Linked DNA regions of Massilia sp. METH4. The protein of the gene in region 1 interacts with the protein of each later gene in a pairwise test. Links are inferred from orthologs where the notes say so. Each region holds a gene or a part of one and is shown on either strand. Other genes may lie near its edges. The genes, in order: V6Z91_RS11970 and ftsZ.

The links.
Region 2: the proteins of V6Z91_RS11970 (region 1) and ftsZ interact in binary tests that used the Escherichia coli proteins (3 or more experiments, as listed by UniProt). The link is inferred for Massilia sp. METH4 from one-to-one orthologs.

The regions. Positions count from the first base shown.
Region 1 is NZ_CP146614.1:2,696,453-2,706,327, reverse strand. The notes cover bases 2,748-5,713. They hold V6Z91_RS11970 (rod shape-determining protein), read right to left. Parts: upstream 4,770-5,713; coding sequence 3,726-4,769; downstream 2,748-3,725. Other genes in these bases: gatA (Asp-tRNA(Asn)/Glu-tRNA(Gln) amidotransferase subunit GatA), read left to right, coding at 5,441-5,713; gatC (Asp-tRNA(Asn)/Glu-tRNA(Gln) amidotransferase subunit GatC), read left to right, coding at 5,117-5,416; mreC (rod shape-determining protein MreC), read right to left, coding at 2,748-3,571. In the rest of the region: mrdA (penicillin-binding protein 2), read right to left, coding at 1-1,873; rod shape-determining protein MreD, read right to left, coding at 1,887-2,399; more of mreC, read right to left, coding at 2,396-2,747; more of gatA, read left to right, coding at 5,714-6,925; Asp-tRNA(Asn)/Glu-tRNA(Gln) amidotransferase subunit GatB, read left to right, coding at 6,955-8,415; V6Z91_RS11950 (DUF1176 domain-containing protein), read left to right, coding at 8,594-9,622; V6Z91_RS11945 (pyridoxamine 5'-phosphate oxidase family protein), read right to left, coding at 9,632-9,875. UniProt on the Escherichia coli protein: Forms membrane-associated dynamic filaments that are essential for cell shape determination. Acts by regulating cell wall synthesis and cell elongation, and thus cell shape.
Region 2 is NZ_CP146614.1:2,918,281-2,928,144, forward strand. Bases 693-3,647 are described here. They hold ftsZ (cell division protein FtsZ), read left to right. Parts: upstream 693-1,543; coding sequence 1,544-2,752; downstream 2,753-3,647. Other genes in these bases: ftsA (cell division protein FtsA), read left to right, coding at 693-1,423; V6Z91_RS12970 (peroxiredoxin), read left to right, coding at 2,931-3,434; V6Z91_RS12975 (DUF2628 domain-containing protein), read right to left, coding at 3,484-3,647. Outside these bases: V6Z91_RS12955 (cell division protein FtsQ/DivIB), read left to right, coding at 1-156; more of ftsA, read left to right, coding at 191-692; more of V6Z91_RS12975, read right to left, coding at 3,648-3,924; V6Z91_RS12980 (DUF2628 domain-containing protein), read right to left, coding at 4,105-4,431; V6Z91_RS12985 (TonB-dependent receptor), read left to right, coding at 5,178-7,928; V6Z91_RS12990 (SET domain-containing protein), read right to left, coding at 8,032-8,532; V6Z91_RS12995 (DMT family transporter), read left to right, coding at 8,668-9,510; lpxC (UDP-3-O-acyl-N-acetylglucosamine deacetylase), read left to right, coding at 9,586-9,864. UniProt on the Escherichia coli protein: Essential cell division protein that forms a contractile ring structure (Z ring) at the future cell division site. The regulation of the ring assembly controls the timing and the location of cell division.

The DNA.
Region 1 (9,875 bases):
TGTTCTTCTCGGTCGGGCGCTTGCCGAGCATGTGGTAGTCGAGCACCTTGCGGGCGATCGGCGCGGCCACGGCGCCGCCGAAGCCGGCGTTCTCGACCACCATGGCCAGCACGATGCGCGGCTTGTCGGCCGGGGCGAAGGCCACGAACAGCGCATTGTCGCGCAGCCGCTCGGCCAGCGTCTTGGCGTTGTACTTCTCGTTGGCCTTGATGCCCACAACCTGGGCGGTACCCGTCTTGCCGCCCACCGTGTATTGCACGCCCGCGAAGGCACGCGTGGCGGTGCCGCCCTGCTCGCTCACCACGCCCACCATCGCATCCTTGATCAGGTCGATGTTCTGCTGCTTCAGCGGGATGCGGTAGCTCTCCTTCGGCACCGTCAGGGTGCGCGCGCGGGTGCCGCCGTCCTCGATGATCTTGACCAGGTGCGGCTTCATCACGATGCCGTTGTTGGCCAGGTTCGCCACCGCGTGCGCGATCTGCAGCGGCGTATAGGAGTTGTAGCCCGAACCGTTCGACACGGAGATCGTGTCGCCCCCCACCCACTTGCCGGCGGCCGGATTCTTCTTGTAGCGCGCCTGCTTCCATTCCTTCGACGGCAGCACGCCCGTCTTTTCGTTTTCCAGGTCGATGCCGGTCTTCTGGCCGAAACCGAACGGCTTCATGAAGTCGTGGATCATGTCGATCCCCATGTCGCGGCCCAGCTGGTAGTAATACGTGTTGCAGGAAACGACGATCGACTTGCGCAGGTCCACCGTGCCGTGGCCGCCGGGCACGTCGTCGCGGAACTTGTGATTGCCGAGGTACATATAGCCGGGGTCGAAGATCGCCTGCGACGGCGTGCGCTTGCCCGTCTCCAGCGCGGCCAGCGCCATGAACGGCTTGAAGGTGGAACCGGGTGCGTAGGTGCCGGACAGCGGCCGGTTCACCATCGGGCGGTCCAGCGACGTGTTCAATTCGTTCCAGCTCTGCGTATCGATGCCGTCCACGAACAGGTTCGGGTCGTAGCCCGGCCGGGATACATAGGCCAGCACGTCGCCGGTCGACGGTTCGATCGCCACCAGCGCGCCGCGCCATTCGCCGAACGCTTCCTCGGCAATCTTCTGCAGTTCGATGTCGATCGAGAGGATCAGGTTGCTGCCGGACGTGGGCGGCGTGCGCGACAGCGTGCGGATTGCGCGCCCGCCGGCCGAGACTTCCACTTCCTCGTAACCGGTGATGCCGTGCAGGTGCTTCTCGTAGCTTTTCTCCAGCCCTTCCTTGCCGATGTAGTCGGTGCCGTTGTAGTTGGCGGCGTGCTCGCTTTCCTCGATCGCCTTGGCTTCCTTCTGGTTGATGCGGCCGATGTAGCCGATCACGTGCGAGGCGGTTTCGCCCAGCGGATAGTTGCGGAACAGGCGCGCCTGCACTTCCACGCCGGGGTAGCGGAACCGGTTCGCCGTGAAGCGGGCCACTTCCTCGTCCGACAGCCGGGTGCGCAGCGGGATGCTGGCGAAGTTCTTCGATTCCTCCATCAGCTTCTTGAAGCGGCGCCGGTCCTTCGGCGTCACTTCCACGATCGTCGCCAGCTCGTCGATCATCTCCTCGAGGGGAATGCGTAGCTTGGATGGCGTGATCTCCAGCGTGTACGCCGAATAGTTGCGGGCCAGGACCACGCCGTTGCGGTCGAGGATGAGGCCCCGGTTCGGCTGGATCGGCACCACGGCGATCCGGTTGTCCTCTGCCTGCGCCATGTAGTCGTTGTGCCGGATCACCTGCAGCCACACGAGGCGCGCCAGCAGCAGCGCGAAGCAGATGAAGACGAGGGACCCGAGCAGCGTCAGCCGCACCCGAAACAGGTGCAGTTCGCGCTCGTTGTCTTTCAGCTCGGTCATGGCGATGGGCGAGTCAAATGGGGCGGGTATGATCCTTGTCGACCGCGCGCCGCTGCGGCGCCAGCAGCAGCACCGTGATCAGGGGCCACAGCAGTGCCGACACGAAGCTCTCGACAAAGTAGAACCAGCCGGGAAACTTGCCGGAGACCAGGAAGCGCACGGCCAGCTGCACGACCTGCGCCAGCAACAGCAGCGGCAGCACGTGCATCGCCTGCGCGCTCAGCCGGAACCACAGCACCCGCCGATGCATCATGATCGCGCAATACGACAGCAGCGTATAGGCCAGCGCGTTCTCGCCCAGCAGCGTGGCGTCGTGCACATCCATCAGCAGGCCGAGGCAGAACGCGGTGCCGATGCCCACGCGGCGCGGCTGGTGCACGCCCCAGAATACCAGCACCAGCGCCACGAAATCCGGCGCGGCGACGAACTGGCCCCATGGCATCAGGTTGAGCAGGAACGCGGCCATCAGGCTGATGGCGATGAATACGGGGCTGACGGGCAGCAGGATGTACTGCGGACGGTTCATCGGGTCTCCCTCGCTGCCGCCGGCGGCACGGCGCGTGGCGCGGCATTGTTCGTCGTTGCCGTGGGCACCGGTGCGGCGTTGTTCGTTGCCGCCGCGGGCGGCGCGGCGGTGTTGCCCGCTGTTGCCGCAGGGGCCGGAGCCGCCGGCCGCAGGCCAGGCGCGCCATTCGCGCCCGGCGCCGCGGGTAGCGTTGCCGGGCCGGCGGCAGTGGGCGTAGCCGTGCCGGCGGGGGCGGCACCAGCGGCGGCGGCGGCCGCGCCCTCCGCTCCCTTGGCATCGGCCGTTTTCTTCTTCTTCACAGGCTTGCTGGTATCTTCTTCCGGAGGCCGTGGCGGCAGTTCCGGCGGCGACATCAGGATCAGCAATTGGGTATTGCGCTCGATGCCGGCCAGCGGCTGGCACACCACGCGGCCGAACATGCCGTTCGCGCTGTTCTCCACCTGCATGACGCGCGCCACGGCCAGGCCGGCCGGGTACACGCCGTCGATGCCGGAGGTGACGAGGATGTCGCCCACCACCACGTCGGCATTGGGCGCCATGAAGCGCAGGTCGAGGTTGCCGGACTGGCCGCGGCCGTAAGCCACGCTGCGCAAGCCGTTGCGCAGCACCTGCACGGGAATGGCCTGTTCCTTGTCGGTCAGCAGCGTGACTTCGGACGTGAACGGAAACACGCGCGTCACCTGCCCCACCACGCCCTGGTTGTCGATCACCGGCAGTCCGGCCCGCACACCCTGCTGGGTGCCGCGGTTGAGGATCACCTTGCGGGTGAAGACATCGCGCGCGTCGTACAGGATCTCGGCCAGCATCGTCTTGCCGGGCACTTTTTCACGGGCTTCCAGCAGGCGGCGCAGCTGGGCATTCTCGATCTGCATGAGCTGCGCCTGCTGCAGGGACTGCGACATGGCGATCTGCTTCGTCTGCAGGTCGCGCACCTGGCGTTGCAGGCCGGACAGCGTGGAGAAATACGTGCCCACGCCCAACATCGCGTCGCGCGGCAGCATGGCCACCACCTGCAGCGGATACAGCACGGTACCGACGGCCTGGCGCACCACGGTCAGCGCGCCGACCCGCGAATCGAACAGCAGCAACGCGATCGAGATGCACGCGCAGATCATCATCTTGGCGCGCGCGGACGCCCCTTGCTTGAAGAGTGGCGGCGGACTGTATTCCATAGACCCTGAAAGGACGGGAGCGGACCGCGCCGGCAAGTGCCTGGCGCGGGAACCGCTCCGGTATTGCTAACGACTGCTTACGTCAAACGCGCCCCGGCCACCGTCGCGCCGACCATGGCACCGAGGGCGGCAACGGCGGCCGACGTGGTAGCGATCACTCGTACGAGAAGATCGAACCGAGCTGGTCCATGCGCTCCAGCGCCATGCCGGAGCCGCGCACCACGCAGGTCAGCGGGTCTTCGGCCACCAGCACCGGCAGGCCGGTTTCTTCCATCAGCAGGCGATCCAGGTCGCGCAGCAGCGCGCCGCCACCCGTCAGCATCATGCCTTTCTCGGCGATGTCGGCGCCCAGTTCCGGCGGGGTCTGTTCCAGCGCGTTCTTCACGGCCGACACGATATTGTTCAGCGGGTCGGTCAGTGCTTCCAGGATCTCGTTCGACGAGATCGTGAACGAACGGGGAATGCCTTCGGACAGGTTGCGGCCCTTGACTTCCATCTCCTTGACTTCGGAGCCCGGGAACGCGGAACCGATGGCCTTCTTGATCGCCTCGGCCGTCTGTTCGCCGATCAGCATGCCGTAGTTGCGGCGGATGTAGTTGACGATTGCCTCGTCGAACTTGTCACCGCCCACGCGCACGGAACCTTTATAGACCATGCCGCCCAGCGAGATGATGCCCACCTCGGTGGTGCCGCCGCCGATGTCGACGACCATCGAGCCCGTGGCATCGGACACCGGCAGGCCGGCGCCGATCGCGGCGGCCATCGGTTCCTCGATCAGGTACACCTGCGAGGCGCCGGCGCCCAGCGCCGATTCACGGATCGCGCGGCGTTCCACCTGGGTCGAACCGCACGGCACGCAGATGATGATGCGCGGCGACGGGCGGAAGAACTTCGAGTCGTGCACCATGCGGATGAACTGCTTGAGCATCTGCTCGGTCACGGTGAAGTCGGCGATCACGCCATCCTTCATGGGGCGGATCGCTTCGATATTGCCGGGCACCTTGCCGAGCATCTGCTTGGCTTCCTTGCCTACTGCCTGGATGGTCTTCTTGCCATTCGGGCCGCCTTCCTGGCGGATCGCCACGACCGAGGGTTCGTCGAGCACGATGCCCGAGCCGCGCACGTAAATGAGGGTATTTGCCGTGCCGAGGTCAATGGCCAGATCGGACGAGATGTACCTGCGTAAAAAACCAAACATGAGTATCCTGTAGCGCTCTTGCCCGCGCGTGGGCAGTTATGAAAGTGTCCTGTGACGCGATGTGCTGGGAAGGGGCGGCTTCGCGCCGGGCCATGCCGAGTCCTGCAGGAGTCGTACAAAACAGGGCGGCCACGGGGCGCCGGCCCCCGGGAGGCCAGCAACGCATCAACCCGGCATTCTACCTTATAATTCACGGGCTATTTGCCCTAAATCCACTCAAAAGTGTGGCCCTGCAACTGTGAATTTACGCGGTATTGCAGGTGTTTTAAGGCCGAAATGGCCGATCTTACAAAAGTCTTATCGAAACCTGCTGTTAAAATTTCCTGCGCTTTTCGCGCCCTTCGACCATGTCCCTGACACCCAATGACGTAAACCGCATCGCCAAGCTGGCGCAACTGGAAATGGACGAGCAGCATTCCGCGGCGATGCTGGACAAGCTGAACGGCATTTTCGCGCTGGCCGAGCAGATGCGGGCCGTGGATACCGACGGCGTGCCGCCGCTGGCGCACCCGCTGGCCGCGCACATGCAGGTCGCCCTGCGCCTGCGCGACGACGTGCCCACCGAACCGAACCGCCGCGACGACTACCAGAAAGTGGCGCCGAAAACTGAAGACGGCCTGTACCTGGTGCCGAAGGTGATCGACTAATCCACGCGCGTTGAGAACATGACCATCCATACCAAGACCCTCAAAGAACTGTCCGCGCTGCTGCAGTCGAAAGAGATTTCCGCCACCGAGCTGGCCACGCATTACCTGGACCGCATCGAGGCGAGCGACCTGAATGCCTTCCTGCACGTTGACCGCCAGCTGACGCTGGCCCAGGCCGCCGATGCGGACGCGCGCCTGGCCGCCGGCAATGCCCATGCGCTGACCGGCGTGCCGATTGCCCACAAGGATATCTTCGTCACGCGCGGCTGGCGCTCGACTGCCGGCTCGAAGATGCTGGCCAACTACGTGAGCCCGTTCGACGCCACGGTGGTCGAGAAACTGCATGGCGTGGGCATGGTCCACCTCGGCAAGGTCAATTGCGACGAATTCGCCATGGGCTCGTCCAACGAGAACTCGGCATTCGGCGCCGTGCTGAATCCGTGGGACAAGGCTGCCGTGCCGGGCGGTTCCTCGGGTGGCTCGGCCGCCGCGGTGGCCGCGCGCCTGGCGCCGGCCGTGACCGGCACCGACACGGGCGGCTCGATCCGCCAGCCGGCCTCGTTCTGCGGCATCACCGGCATCAAGCCCACCTACGGCCGCGTCTCGCGCTTCGGCATGATCGCCTTCGCCTCCTCGCTGGACCAGGGCGGCCCGATGGCGCGGACAGCCGAGGATTGCGCCCTGCTGCTGTCCGCTATGGCCGGCTACGACGAGCGCGACTCGACGAGCCTCGCGCCGGAACAGGGCGGCGTGCATGAAGACTTCACGCGCAACCTGAATGAACCCTTGAGCGGCCTGCGCGTCGGCGTGCCGAAGGAATACTTCGGCGAAGGCCTTGCGGCGGACGTGGAAGCGGCCGTGCGCGGCGCGCTGGAGCAGTTCGTGAAGCTGGGCGCCACGCTGGTCGACATCTCGCTGCCGAACACCGCGCTGTCGATCCCGGCCTACTACATGATCGCGCCGGCCGAGGCGTCGTCGAACCTGTCGCGCTTCGACGGCGTGCGCTACGGCTTCCGCGCCGAGGGCTACAAGGACCTGCAGGACATGTACAGGAAGACGCGCGCCCAGGGCTTCGGCCCCGAGGTGCAGCGCCGCATCATGGTCGGCACCTATGTGCTGTGCCATGGCTACTACGATGCGTACTATGTGAAGGCGCAGAAGATCCGCCGCCTGATCGCCGACGATTTCGCGAAGGTCCTCTCCGGGCCGGATGCCGTGTGCGACGTGATCATGGGCCCGGTGGCCCCGACCGTGGCCTGGGACCTGGGCTCGAGGGCGGACGATCCGGTGGCCAACTACCTGGCCGACATCTTCACGCTCTCGACCAGCCTGGCCGGCCTGCCCGGCATGTCGATCCCCTGCGGTTTCGGCCAGGGCGACAAGAACGCGAACCGCCCGGTGGGCCTGCAGGTCATCGGCAACTACTTTGCCGAAGCGAAGCTGCTGAACATCGCCCACCAGTTCCAGCAGGCGACCGACTGGCACACCCGTGCTCCGGCAGGCGTGTAAGCGCATCCAAGAGACAAGGAAGAACAGATATGGAATGGGAAGTCGTCATCGGTCTCGAGAACCACGTGCAGCTCACGACCGATTCGAAAATCTTCAGCGGCTCGCCGACGGCCTTCGGCGCCGAGCCGAACACGCAGGCCAGCCCGGTGGACCTGGCCCTGCCGGGCGTGCTGCCCGTGATGAACAAGGAGGCCGTCGACCGCGCGATCCGCTTCGGCCTCGCCGTGGGCGCGAAGATTGCGCCGCAATCGATCTTCGCCCGTAAAAACTACTTCTATCCCGACCTGCCGAAGGGTTACCAGATCAGCCAGATGGACGACCCCGTCGTGCAGGGCGGCTCGCTGACGTTCGGCTACGAGAAGGATGGCAAGTTCGTCACCAAGACCGTGAACCTGACGCGCGCGCACCTGGAAGAGGATGCCGGCAAGTCGCTGCACGAGGATTACCATGGCATGTCCGGCATCGACCTGAATCGCGCCGGCACCCCGCTGCTCGAGATCGTGTCCGAGCCGGAAATCCGTTCGGCGCAGGAGGCCGTGGCCTATGCGAAGGCGCTGCACGGCCTGGTGATGTGGCTGGGCGTCTGCGACGGCAATATGCAGGAAGGTTCGTTCCGCTGCGACGTGAACGTATCCGTGCGCCCCAAGGGCCAGAAGGAATTCGGCACCCGCTGCGAAATCAAGAACCTGAACTCGTTCCGCTTCATCGAGGAAGCCGTTAACGTGGAAGTGCGCCGCCAGATCGAATTGATCGAGGACGGCGGCAAGGTCGTGCAAGCCACCCGGCTGTACGACCCGGACAAGAAGGAAACGCGCGAGATGCGCAGCAAGGAAGACGCGCAGGATTACCGCTACTTCCCCGACCCCGACCTGCCGCCGCTGGCGATCTCCGAGGAGTGGATCGAGCGCGTGAAGGCTTCGATGCCGGAACTGCCGGCCGTGATGCGCGAGCGCTTCGTGAATGAATACAAGCTGCCGGAATACGACTCGCTCGTGCTGACCTCGTCCAAGGCGATGGCCACGTACTTCGAAGCCGTGGTGGCCGAAGCCGGCAAGGAAAACGCCAAGGCGGCCGCGAACTGGCTGATGGGCGACGTGTCCTCCACGCTGAACCGCAACGACGTCGACATCGCCGACGCCCCCGTCAAGCCGGGCCAGCTGGCCCTCATGCTCAAGCGCATCGCCGACGGCACGATCTCGAACAAGGCCGCGAAGGAAGTGTTCCAGGCGCTGTGGGAGGCGAATGCGGACGACGCGGCGCTGGTCGATACCATCATCAAGGAAAAAGACCTGGGCCAGGTGTCCGACGCGGGCGCGCTGGTCGCCATCGTCGACGAAGTCATCGCCAACAACGCCAAGTCGGTCGAGCAATACCGCGCCGGCAAGGAAGCGGCCATCAACGCCCTGATCGGCCAGGCCATGAAGGCCTCGAAAGGCAAGGCCAACCCCGCGCAGCTGACGGAACTGCTGAAGCAAAAGCTGGCCAGCTGAGTTGCACGAACCCCGGTGACAGGCACCGCCTTTTCTGAAACATTTCCGGAACACCGGTGACAGGCACCGGGTTTCGAGAAACATTTCCAAAAGGCCGGTGCCTGTCACCGGGGTTGGAGAAAGATTTTCGGGGTTAAAAAAGGACGCTGCGTGCGTCCTTTTTTGTTATCTTTGCGGCATGAAAACCCTGATTGCTCCGTTGCTGGCCGCGCTGGCCCTGCCCTCGTTTGCCGGCGAGCCCGCCGGTACCACGTTCACCCACCATGACTGGGAACTCGTGTGCGACAACACGCGCACCTGCCGCGCGGCAGGTTACCAAGCCGATGATGCCGAGCCCGCCGTCTCGGTGCTGCTCGAACGCCAGGCCGGCCCCGGCCAGCCCGTGAAGGCAAGGATGCGCCTGGGCAGCTACGATCCGGAGGCGCCGGTACCGAAAGGCGGCGTGGTGACGATGAAGATCGATGGCCATACCGAAGGCCAGGTGAAGATCGACCGCAAGGAAATGCTGGGTATCCTGTCCGCCGCGCAAACACAGGCGCTGGTGGCGGCGGTGGCAGGAACGGGCAAGGTGGAATGGACCAATGGCAGCCATGCCTGGAAGCTTTCCGGCAAGGGCGCCTCCGCCGTGCTGCTCAAGATGGATGAGGCCCAGGGCCGGCTGGGCACGCCCGGCGCGCTGCTGCGCAAGGGCAGCAAGGCCGAGGACGCCGTGCCGGGGCCATTGCCGGCGCCCGAGGTCTCCCCTGCTTCGGCCGGCTCGACCGAGGTGGACTTGCCGGCAACCGCCCGCGCCACCCTGCTCGCCGAACTGCGCAAGAAGCTCGGCGCCGACAGCGATGGCTGTGAAGCCTTCGCGCCGGACCAGTTGACCGTGCTGCGCCTGAATGCCGACAAGCTGCTGGTGCAAATGCCGTGCTGGACGGGCGCCTATAACCAGGGCACTGCCTTCCTGCTGGCCAACAAGAATCCGCCGTTCAACCTGAAAATGATTACCGGCGACGGCACCGATTACGCGGCCGGCACGATCATGTCATCGCAAAAAGGCCGCGGCCTGGGCGACTGCTGGGCGCATGAAAAGCTGGTGTGGGATGGCCGCCGCTTCGTGGTGACGGAAACGGCGACCACGGGCATGTGCAAGCTCGTCGCCCCCGGCGGTGCCTGGCACCTGCCCAGCTATGTCGCAAAGGTCACGCGCGGCCTGCGCTGACCACGCGCGTTACAGCGTCACGCGCCCTTCGATCGAATCGTCGAGCGTCTTGCCGATGGCGGCGCCGACCATGATCTTCATGCCTTGCACCAGGTTGCCGTGCTTGTTGTCCCAGTAGTAGCCGTCGACGGGCGCCACCCGGATCAGCGTGATGCGCGGGTCGCCCAGCCCTTCCGTAAACCACGTCGCAAGGTCGGGGGTCCACAGTTCGCGGATGCGGTTCGGGTCCGTCGAGATCGTGGCCAGGCCGTCG
Region 2 (9,864 bases), 220 kb from region 1 along the record:
CCCACGATGCTGAAGGAGCGCGTGGCGCGCCTGGTGTCGGTGTGGCCGCAGCTGGCTGCGCGCGTGCCCGATATCGAAACGATCGATATGCGCTACCAGAACGGCCTGGCGCTGTCGGCAACTGGATTGAAGATACCGGCCGAAAAGAAGAAGTAGGCCAAGTAGTACAACGAATACATACGAGCAGATAATGACAAAAGACGCGAAAAACCTGATCGTCGGCCTCGACATCGGCACCTCGAAGGTGGTGGCCGTGGTGGCCGAGGTGATGGGCGATGGCCGCCACGAAGTGATCGGGCTGGGACAGCACGAATCGAAGGGCCTCAAGAAGGGCGTGGTGGTGAACATCGAAGCGACCGTGGAATCCATCCAGCGTGCCCTCGAGGAAGCGGAGCTGATGGCCGACTGCAAGATCCGCAATGTGTATGCGGGCATCGCGGGCAGCCATATCCGCAGCTTCAATTCGAGCGGCATGGTGGCGATCAAGGAAAAGGAGGTCACGGCCACCGACGTGGCGCGCGTCATCGAAACGGCCAAGGCGGTTAACATCCCCACTGATCAGCAGCTGCTGCACACCGTGCCGCAGGAATTCATCGTGGACAGCCAGGAAGACGTGCGCGAGCCGATCGGCATGAGCGGCATCCGGCTGGAGGTGAAAGTACATATCGTCACGGGCGCGGTGAGCGCCGTGCAAAACATCGTCAAGTGCGTGCGGCGCTGCGGGCTCGAGGTCTCGGACCTGATCCTGCAGCCGATGGCATCCGCGGATGCCGTGCTCACGCCGGACGAAAAGGAATTGGGTGTAGTGCTGATCGATATCGGCGGCGGCACCACCGACGTTGCAGTGTTCTCGGACGGCGCGATCCGCCATACGGCAGTGATCCCGATCGCCGGTGACCAGATCACCAACGACATCGCGATGGCCTTGCGGACGCCCACGTCCGAAGCGGAGGAAATTAAGATCCGCTACGGCGTGGCAAAGCAGGTACTGGCGGATCCGGGTGAACACCTGGAAGTGCCGGGCCTGGGCGACCGCGGCCCCCGCAACCTGTCCCGCCAGGCGCTGGCTGCCGTCATCGAGCCGCGCGTGGAGGAACTGTTCGCCATGGTGCACCAGGTGGTGCGCGAGTCCGGATACGAGGGCGTGCTCTCGTCCGGCATCGTGCTGACCGGCGGCTCCTCGATCATGCCAGGCATGGTCGAAATGGCGGAGGACATCTTCCTGAAACCGGCGCGCCTCGGCACGCCGGACTATCGCGGCCAGCTGGCCGACGTGGTGCGCAGCCCCCGCTACGCCACCGTGCTCGGCCTGCTGCTGGAGGCGAAGAAGCAGTATCTGCGCGGGCACATCGTGACGCGCCAGGACGGGTCCGTGAAGGCGGTCTGGCAACGCATGAAGGAATGGTTCCTCGGGAATTTCTGAGGACACAGTAGAAACCAGGGTCGAGTAATTTTAAAATATTCGCGGTCGTCAAGCCCGGTCCTTCTACCGATAAGCAAGGGCTGGCAATTGAAGGGCGCATTCTTCTTCTAGGAGCACATCATGGAGTTCGATATGGTCGATAACGCATCACTGGGAACGGTGATCAAAGTGGTCGGTGTGGGCGGCGCGGGCGGTAACGCGGTGCAGCACATGATCAACAAGGGCATGAGCGGCGTGGAATTCATCGCCGCCAATACGGATGCCCAGGCGTTGTCGGCTTCCAAGGCCGACAACATCATCCAGATCGGCGAGACCGGCCTGGGCGCGGGCATGAAGCCCGACGTCGGCCGCAAGCTGGCCGAGGAATCGCGCAACCGCATCGAGGATGCGCTGCGCGGTGCGCACATGGTGTTCATCGCCGCCGGCATGGGCGGCGGCACCGGCACCGGCGCCGCCCCGATCGTCGCGGAAGTGGCGAAGTCGCTGGGCGCGCTGACCGTGGCCGTGGTCTCCAAGCCGTTCTCGCACGAAGGCCAGAAGTGCATGGAGATCGCCGAAGAAGGCCTGGAGCAGCTGTCGCAGAACGTCGACTCGCTGATCGTGATCCTGAACGAGAAGCTCGAAGAGATCTACGAGGATGAATCGCTGATCGAATGGCTGCAGCATGCCGACGACGTGCTGAACAACGCGGTCGCCGGCATCGCCGAGATCATCAACGTGCCGGGCCACATCAACGTCGACTTCAACGACGTGAAGACGATCATGGGCGAGCAGGGCAAGGCCATGATGGGCACCGCCGTCGCTTCCGGCGTGGACCGCGCGCGCATCGCCGCGGAACAGGCCGTGGCATCGCCGCTGCTGGACGGCATCGACCTGTCCGGCGCGCGCGGCGTGCTGGTCAACGTGACCGCGAGCCGTGGCCTGAAGGGCAAGGAAATCAAGGAAGTCATGGCTGCCGTGCGCGCCTTCGCCGCGCCGGACGCATCGATCGCACAGGGCATCGCTTACGACGATTCGATGGGCGATGCGATCCGCGTCACCGTGGTGGCCACGGGCCTGGGCAAGAACAAGAAGCACGTGCAGTTGGTGCCGCAGCAGATGCTGCGCACGGGCACCCACAACAACCCTTTGAACCCGCAGGCTGGCCTGGCCGGTGCCACCGGTTCCGTGACGATGGGCGCGGGCGTGGCCGGCGGCCACTCGTTCGAAGGCATGAAGGCGCCGGCCGTATGGCGCCGCGAATCGGCTTCCGAGCAGGTGCGCGCGATGGAAAAGAACGGCATGGAAACCTACGACATCCCGGCCTTCCTGCGCAAGCAGGCCGACTGATCGGATTGGATTCGCGGAGTCCTCGCGGGCTCCGTCTTCGCCGGCCTACGTGAGAGGGGCCGGCGCTTTCGAGCGGGTTCGCTCGCGCTCTGGCATACTGCCGGAGCTGCCGCCTCGGGTAGCTGCCCGCGGCGGTTTTTTTTCGCCTAGTTTTTCTGCTTGAGTGAGGAGTACGAACATGACCATCAAAATCGGCGATACCCTGCCGGAAGGCACGCTGTCCGAATACATCGAAGTCGAAACCGAAGCCTGCTCGCTGGGCCCCAACACGTTCAACGTGCAAGACCTCGTCAAGGGCAAGAAGATCGCGATCTTCGGCCTGCCGGGCGCCTACACGCCCACCTGCTCGGCCAAGCACGTGCCCGGCTTCGTGCAGCACGCGGAAGAGTTCAAGGCCAAGGGCGTGGACGAGATCTGGTGCATCGCCGTGAACGACGCGTTCGTGATGGGCGCCTGGGGCCGCGAACAGAAGTCCACCGGCATCGTGCGCATGATGGCCGACGGTAACGCCGCCTTCACGAAGGCGCTGGGCCTGGATGCCGATTTCTCGAAATTCGGCATGGGTACCCGCTCGCAGCGCTACTCGATGCTGGTCGAGGATGGTGTCGTCAAGCAGCTGAACATCGAGCAGGGCGGCAAGTTCGAGGTGTCGAACGCGGAGACGCTGCTGGGCCAGCTGTAAGCAGACTGAGTCGAAGGCAAGGCCGCGCATTGCGCGGCTTTTTTATTGGTTACCACCAGCCGCGGTCATTGAGGACCTTGTGTTTGTAGTAGGACCGATTTGCCATGATGGAGAAAAAGACTGCTCCTCCAAGGTTCACAGGGTTTGGCCGCCGTTTACCTACTTCATTAGACCCAAAATACACGGTGAAAATTATCGAAATCGCCACCACAGTGAGCGTATACGATAATGCGCGCCGCCACATTCCCTTTGCCAGAAAGTAGAGTGCCCCGAACAGAAACGCCCAGATGTTGAAGCCCGCCCTCAATCTGTCATCGAACGGAAGAATAAGCATGTTGGCTCGCGTGGAGCCGCCTGCCCGTTCGATCAGAGCGAAGCGGTTTTTCCAGACCAAAGGCAGTTCGTCGAGCGACGGGGGCAACTTGTGATTACAGCTGAAGCAACCGGAGACGTGGTCTGCCGAGATACCGCAATTTTCGCAGGCATGCATGGAAGGCTCCCGACGTTCGCGCCGACCAGCTCGACGCTTCGACATACAGGATAAGGTCTTGCGCACCATGGATATTGCGCTGATGCAATTCCTCGCTCGATTCCATGCTGGTATGAGACACAAAGCAAAAAAGCCCCGGCCGCACCGGGGAAAAGGGGGAAAACAGGGACAATGCGCGGTCTACCACCAGCTGTCGTCGCCGAGCACGGCATGCTTGTAGTAATCCAGATTCGCGCGCCACGCATACACGATCGCGGAGAGGGCCGCGGCCATGTTCTGGGCCAGCTCAGGCGGCACATTCAACCGTTCGGCGCACCACAGGAATACGAGCGTCATGGCGACGAGCAGGGCGGTCAGCGCGATGCCACGCTTTACCATGCCTTTGCAAAGGTAGTAGACGAATCCGAACAGCAGTGCAAACACATTGCAACGGATGCGAATGCGGGCGATGACGGGCAGCTGGTCCAGCTTCGGCAGTTCGACGCCGCCGGCCCGGTCGATCGCCATGAATTTGTCTCGCCAGACAAGCGGCAGTTTCTGCGGCGCGGCATATTCGAGCGGGACGGCGGGGGTGGGACGGCAAGTGGTGCACAGTGCACTCGTGATGAAATGCGTGCCGCAGTGCTGGCAAATCGACATAAATCCTCCGTGAATTGATCTTGATGACGGCGCGACTATATCGATCGCGTCCAGTTATCAATACGGCAATTGTCAAGAAGGTACTGTAGTTTGCGCAGTGCCAATTTTCCCTGCGGAGTTCTAGAGCACCTCGTCCAATCCGGGCCACCGCGCGTTGTGCACGCTCAGCCGAGATGGCCGCCGCGCCTGCTACGATCGCGCGCCCATGACAGGCGCTGCGTCTGCCGGGCGGTAAGGCCACCCTCGGCCGTTGCGCCCCCAAGATCGGATCTGGGCAGTGCGCAGTTCCGCATCCTCCAGCCCATCCGCTATTGGAGCGACAGGGCTTCTCCCGTCGACCACGGCGCGCGCCAAGCACGCCATGGTCACACTCAGCTAGGCACCGCGTATGACTACAAGACAGAATGTAGTCGGGGTACACCAGATGTTTCTTTTTTCGTAGCCAAAATACAACTACCACGACTCCAAGGGAAAAACGACGCGCTTTTTTGCGTACATGAGCTTTATTTTTGATACAGTTTCGTCAAGCAAAATCTAGTTTTGCTACAAAACGGTTAAAACGCCGACAGAGCGTGGCCACGGCGACTCTTTTCGCTCACCATTGGAGACAATCAATGCACGTCCAGGCACCACCACGCATTCCATACCCTTCCTTCCCGCTGCACCCCATTGCCACCGCCTGCGCGGTGCTCCTGTCGATACTGAGCGCTCCCGCGCTGGGCCAGGATGCGGCTGCTTCGGCCGCCGCCACGTCCACCACAACCAGCACTGCCGAGGGCACCATTGCCCAGGTGAAGGTATCGGGCATCCGCCGCGGCATCGAAGACGCCATATCCGTAAAAAAGGATTCCACGTCCATCGTGGAGTCCATTTCTGCCGAAGATATCGGCAAGCTGCCCGACACGAGCATCGCCGAATCGATCGCGCGCCTGCCGGGCCTGGCCGCCCAGCGCGTGGCCGGGCGGGCACAGGTGATCAGCGTGCGCGGCCTGTCGCCGGACTTCGCCACCACGCTGCTCAATGGCCGCGAGCAGGTGAGCACCGGTGACAACCGCAGCGTGGAATTCGACCAGTACCCGTCGGAGCTGTTGAGCGCGGTCACCGTGCACAAGACACCCGATGCGGGGCTGGTGGGCCAGGGCCTGTCCGGCACGATCGACATGCAGACCGTGCGGCCCCTGTCGTTCCCCGGCCGCACCATTTCATTCAATGTGCGGGGCGAGAAAAACTCGCTGGGCAAGATCGCCAATGCGAAAGACCATGGCCATCGCGTCAGTGCCAGCTACATCGACCAATTCGCCAACCGCACGATCGGCGTGGCGCTGGGCGTGGCGCACCTGGAATCGCCGATCCTGGACAATGAAACGGGCACCTACGAGCCGTTCGACCAGACGCGCATTTCCGGCGTGCCGGCGGGCACCTATGTCACGGCCGGGGTCAAGGCGCTGGCGAAAAGCGGCCGGCTGACCCGCACCGGCGTGATCGGCGTGCTGGAGTACCGCCCGAGCCGCATGTGGACCAGTACCCTCGATGTCTTCGCGTCGAACTTCAAGCAGGTCGACACGAACAACCAGTTCGAAGTCAATCTCGGCGGCTACAACGGCTCCAACAACCCTGCGGGCTTCAACTACACGAGCACCACGATCGTCGACAACACGCTGATCGGCGGTACCGCCACGGGCGCCTACCCGCTGGTGCGCGGCCAGAACAACCACCGCGAAGACCGCATCCGCACGGCCGGCTGGGGCAACCGGTTCAACTTCGGCGACTGGTCGCTGGTCGTGGACGCCAACTATTCGCAGGCCAGGCGCGACGAGACGTACCTGGAGAACAACCTGCAACTGCAGACCGCCGACGGTGGCGCGTTCAACGATCCGCTGATGACGGTGGGGTGGCGCACCGGGCAGTTCGCACATCTGTCCGGCCAGCTCGACTACAGCAACCCGGCCATCCTGCATACGGGCAATTCGATCTATGGCTATGGCAAGACCTATTCGCCGCACCTGAAGGACCGGCTGGCGAGCCTGAAGGTTGCCGCAACCCTGCCGGCACCGGCAGCGCTGGAGAACTACCTGGGCGGCTTCGATGTCGGCGTCAACTACAGCGACCGCACCAAGACCAAGCGCCAGCCCGAAGGCCAGCTGTTCGCCAAGGGAACGCCGACGATCTCCAGCGATCTGCTGTATGCCCCGGTCGACCTTGGGTTCGCCGGCGCGGGCATTGTGCCGTCGTGGAATGTGCCAGCCGTGATCGCCAAATACTTCGACCCGATCAACTACAGCCTGGCGAACAATGCCGGCACGATCAGCCGGGCGTGGGACGTCACCGAGAAGATCACCACGGCCTTCGCCCGCGCCAATATCGACAGCGACATCAAAGGCTATTCCGTGCGCGGCAATATCGGCGTGCAGGTCATCCGCACCGACCAGTCGTCGGAATCGCTGTATGCCGACGCGGCAGGCGTCGCCCACCCGATCGAAAGCGGCAAGAAGTACACCGACGTGCTGCCGAGCATGAACCTCGCCATTGGCCTGGACGACAGCCAGACCCTGCGCCTCTCGCTGGCGAAGCAGATCGCCCGCCCGCGCGTGGACCAGCTCAACGCGGGCTTCAACTTCAGCGTGGCCAGCGGTACCCGGCTGCCGAACGGCAGCGGCGGCAACAGCAAGCTCGATCCATGGCGCGCCAAGGCATTCGATATTTCCTATGAAAAGTACTTCGACAAGAAGGGCTATGTGGCACTGGCCGGTTTCTACAAGAAGCTGGACACGTACATCTACACCTTCTCGGAAACGCGCGACTTTTCGGAGTTCACGCCCGGCACCAACGCCATTTCCAACTTCGGGCAGTACACCACGTCGTACAACGGCGATGGCGGTATCCTGAAGGGTGTCGAGCTGACCGTGTCGGTGCCGCTGGAGCTGCTGACGCCGGCGCTGGATGGCTTCGGCGTGCTGGCCAGCTCGTCCTGGACGGAAAGCGGCATCGACATCAAGGAAGTCAATTCCGCGATCGGCAAGATCCAGCTGCCGGGCTTGTCCCGCAATGTCTCGAACGTCACGCTCTATTATGAAAAGGCGGGCTTCTCGACGCGCGTCAGCGGCCGGCGCCGCTCCGACTATGTGGGCGAGATCGGCAATTTCGCCGGCGATCGCCAGCTGCGCTTCGTGCACGATGCGCCCACGTTCGACGCGCAGGTGGGTTACACCTTCAACGAGGGCCGCTTCAAGGGTCTCGGTGTGCTGCTGCAGGTGAATAACCTGAACAATGCCGCGTATGAAACCTATGCGAACCGCAAGGATCGCCAGCTGGAATACGCGAAGTATGGCCGCACCGTACTGTTCGGCGTGAACTACAAGTTCTGACCGCAAGCCCCATCAGGCCAAGGGGACCGGCGCAACAGCGCCGGTTTTTTGGCCCTGCGGGCTATCCCCCGCCGGGCCGTTTTTGGTTGTTTCCGCAAAACGCCTACGCCGCGGATTTCTTCGCGCGGCTGCGCTTCTTGGGCGCCAGCATGATGCCCGTGCATTCAGGCGCGCCGCAGTGGCAGGCAAAGGCTTTTTTCACGGCAGGGGTATGGCGCTCGTCGTAGATGAGGCCATAGTTGTAGCGCAATTCCTCGCCTTTATCGATATCGCGCGACGCGTGGATGTACACGCGGTCGTCTTCCTCGATCGCTTCGCAGTTCGGGTCGCACGAATGGTTGATGAAGCGCGACTCGTTGCCGCCGGCACCGCCGTCGATCAGCAAGCCGTTGTTCAGCGTGAAAAAGAATGTATGGTTGATCGGCCCGCCCTTCGCGGCGGTGCGGCGGCAGGTTTCATCCCAGTCGACGATTTCGCCGGTGTACTCGATGATGCGGGTACCGGCCGCGATCTTCCGGCGGGCAAAAACGCCCTTGCCGTGGATGGGCGAATCATGCACTTCGAAGAGGGGAGGGGATTTGGATTTGGCGGCGGGCGTGGTCATTCGAATATCATACCCCGCCGTTCACGCGCACGGTTCAACGCTGGCGAGGCGGATACAATATGCGCCCGACAATACCGCAGACAAGAGCCCGCCTTGAAACAGCCAGCCAAGGAAAACCTGCACAGCATTTACGCGATGGTCATCGCCGTGGCGATGTTTTCCATCATGGATACCGCCATGAAGCTGCTCTCGGCCCATTACCCGGCCATGCAGGTGACGGTATTGCGCGCCTTTTCATCGATGCCGCTGGTCTGCGCCTACGTCGCGTACCGCGGCGCCTTTCGCGGCATCTTCAAGGTGAGCTGGCCGCTGCACCTGCTGCGCGGGGCGCTGGGCATCGGCATGCTGACCTTGTTCGCCTACGGCTTGAAGTCGCTGCCGCTGGCGGAAACCTACTCGGTGTTCTTCATCGCTCCCGCGCTGATCACGGCGCTGTCGGTATTCATCCTGAAGGAGAAGGTCGACGGCATGCAGTGGCTGGCGATCGGCGTGGGCCTCGTCGGCGTGCTGGTCGTGCTGCGGCCCGAGGGCACCAGCTTCATTTCCGTTGCAGGCCTGGCGATCCTTGGCTCGGCCGCCTGCTATGCAGTGTCCGCCATCGCGAGCCGCATCCTGTCGCGCACCGACTCGAGCGAGCAGATCATGTTCTGGATGCTCGTGATGATCGGCGGGGGCGCGCTGCCGCTGGCGTGGCCGGGGTGGGTGCCGCTGCGCTGGGACGACTGGGGCGTGATCGTCACGCTGGCCTTCTCCGGCTTCCTCGGCCAGCTGGCGATCACCAAGGCGTTCAGCATGGGCAAGGCTTCGATCGTGGCGCCGTTCGAATACACGGCGCTGGCCTGGGGCGTGGCGATCGACTGGGTGCTGTGGAATACGCTGCCCGACCAGTGGACCCTGGTAGGGGCTGCGATCATCATCGGCAGCGGCATCTACCTGGTGCGCCGCGAGGCGGTGCACAGCGAGGCGGAACACCCCTGAAACCCGCATGTTGTCTTGGTTTTATCCCTTTTTGCAGAGGGAACGCGGGCCCGGGAAAGCCGATATAATCGTGAAATGCTGAAACAACGTACCATCAAAGAACAAGTCCGCACCACGGGTGTCGGCGTGCACTCCGGCACCAAGGTCGAACTGACCCTGCGCCCGGCCCCGCCCGACACGGGCATCATTTTTTCGCGCGTCGACCTGAAGCCGCCGGTCGTCTTCCCCGTCGGCCCTCTGGAAATCGGCGATACCCGCATGGCCACCGTGATGATCCGCGACGGCGCACGCGTGTCGACGATCGAGCACCTGATGTCCGCCTGCGCTGGTTTGGGCATCGACAACCTGTATATC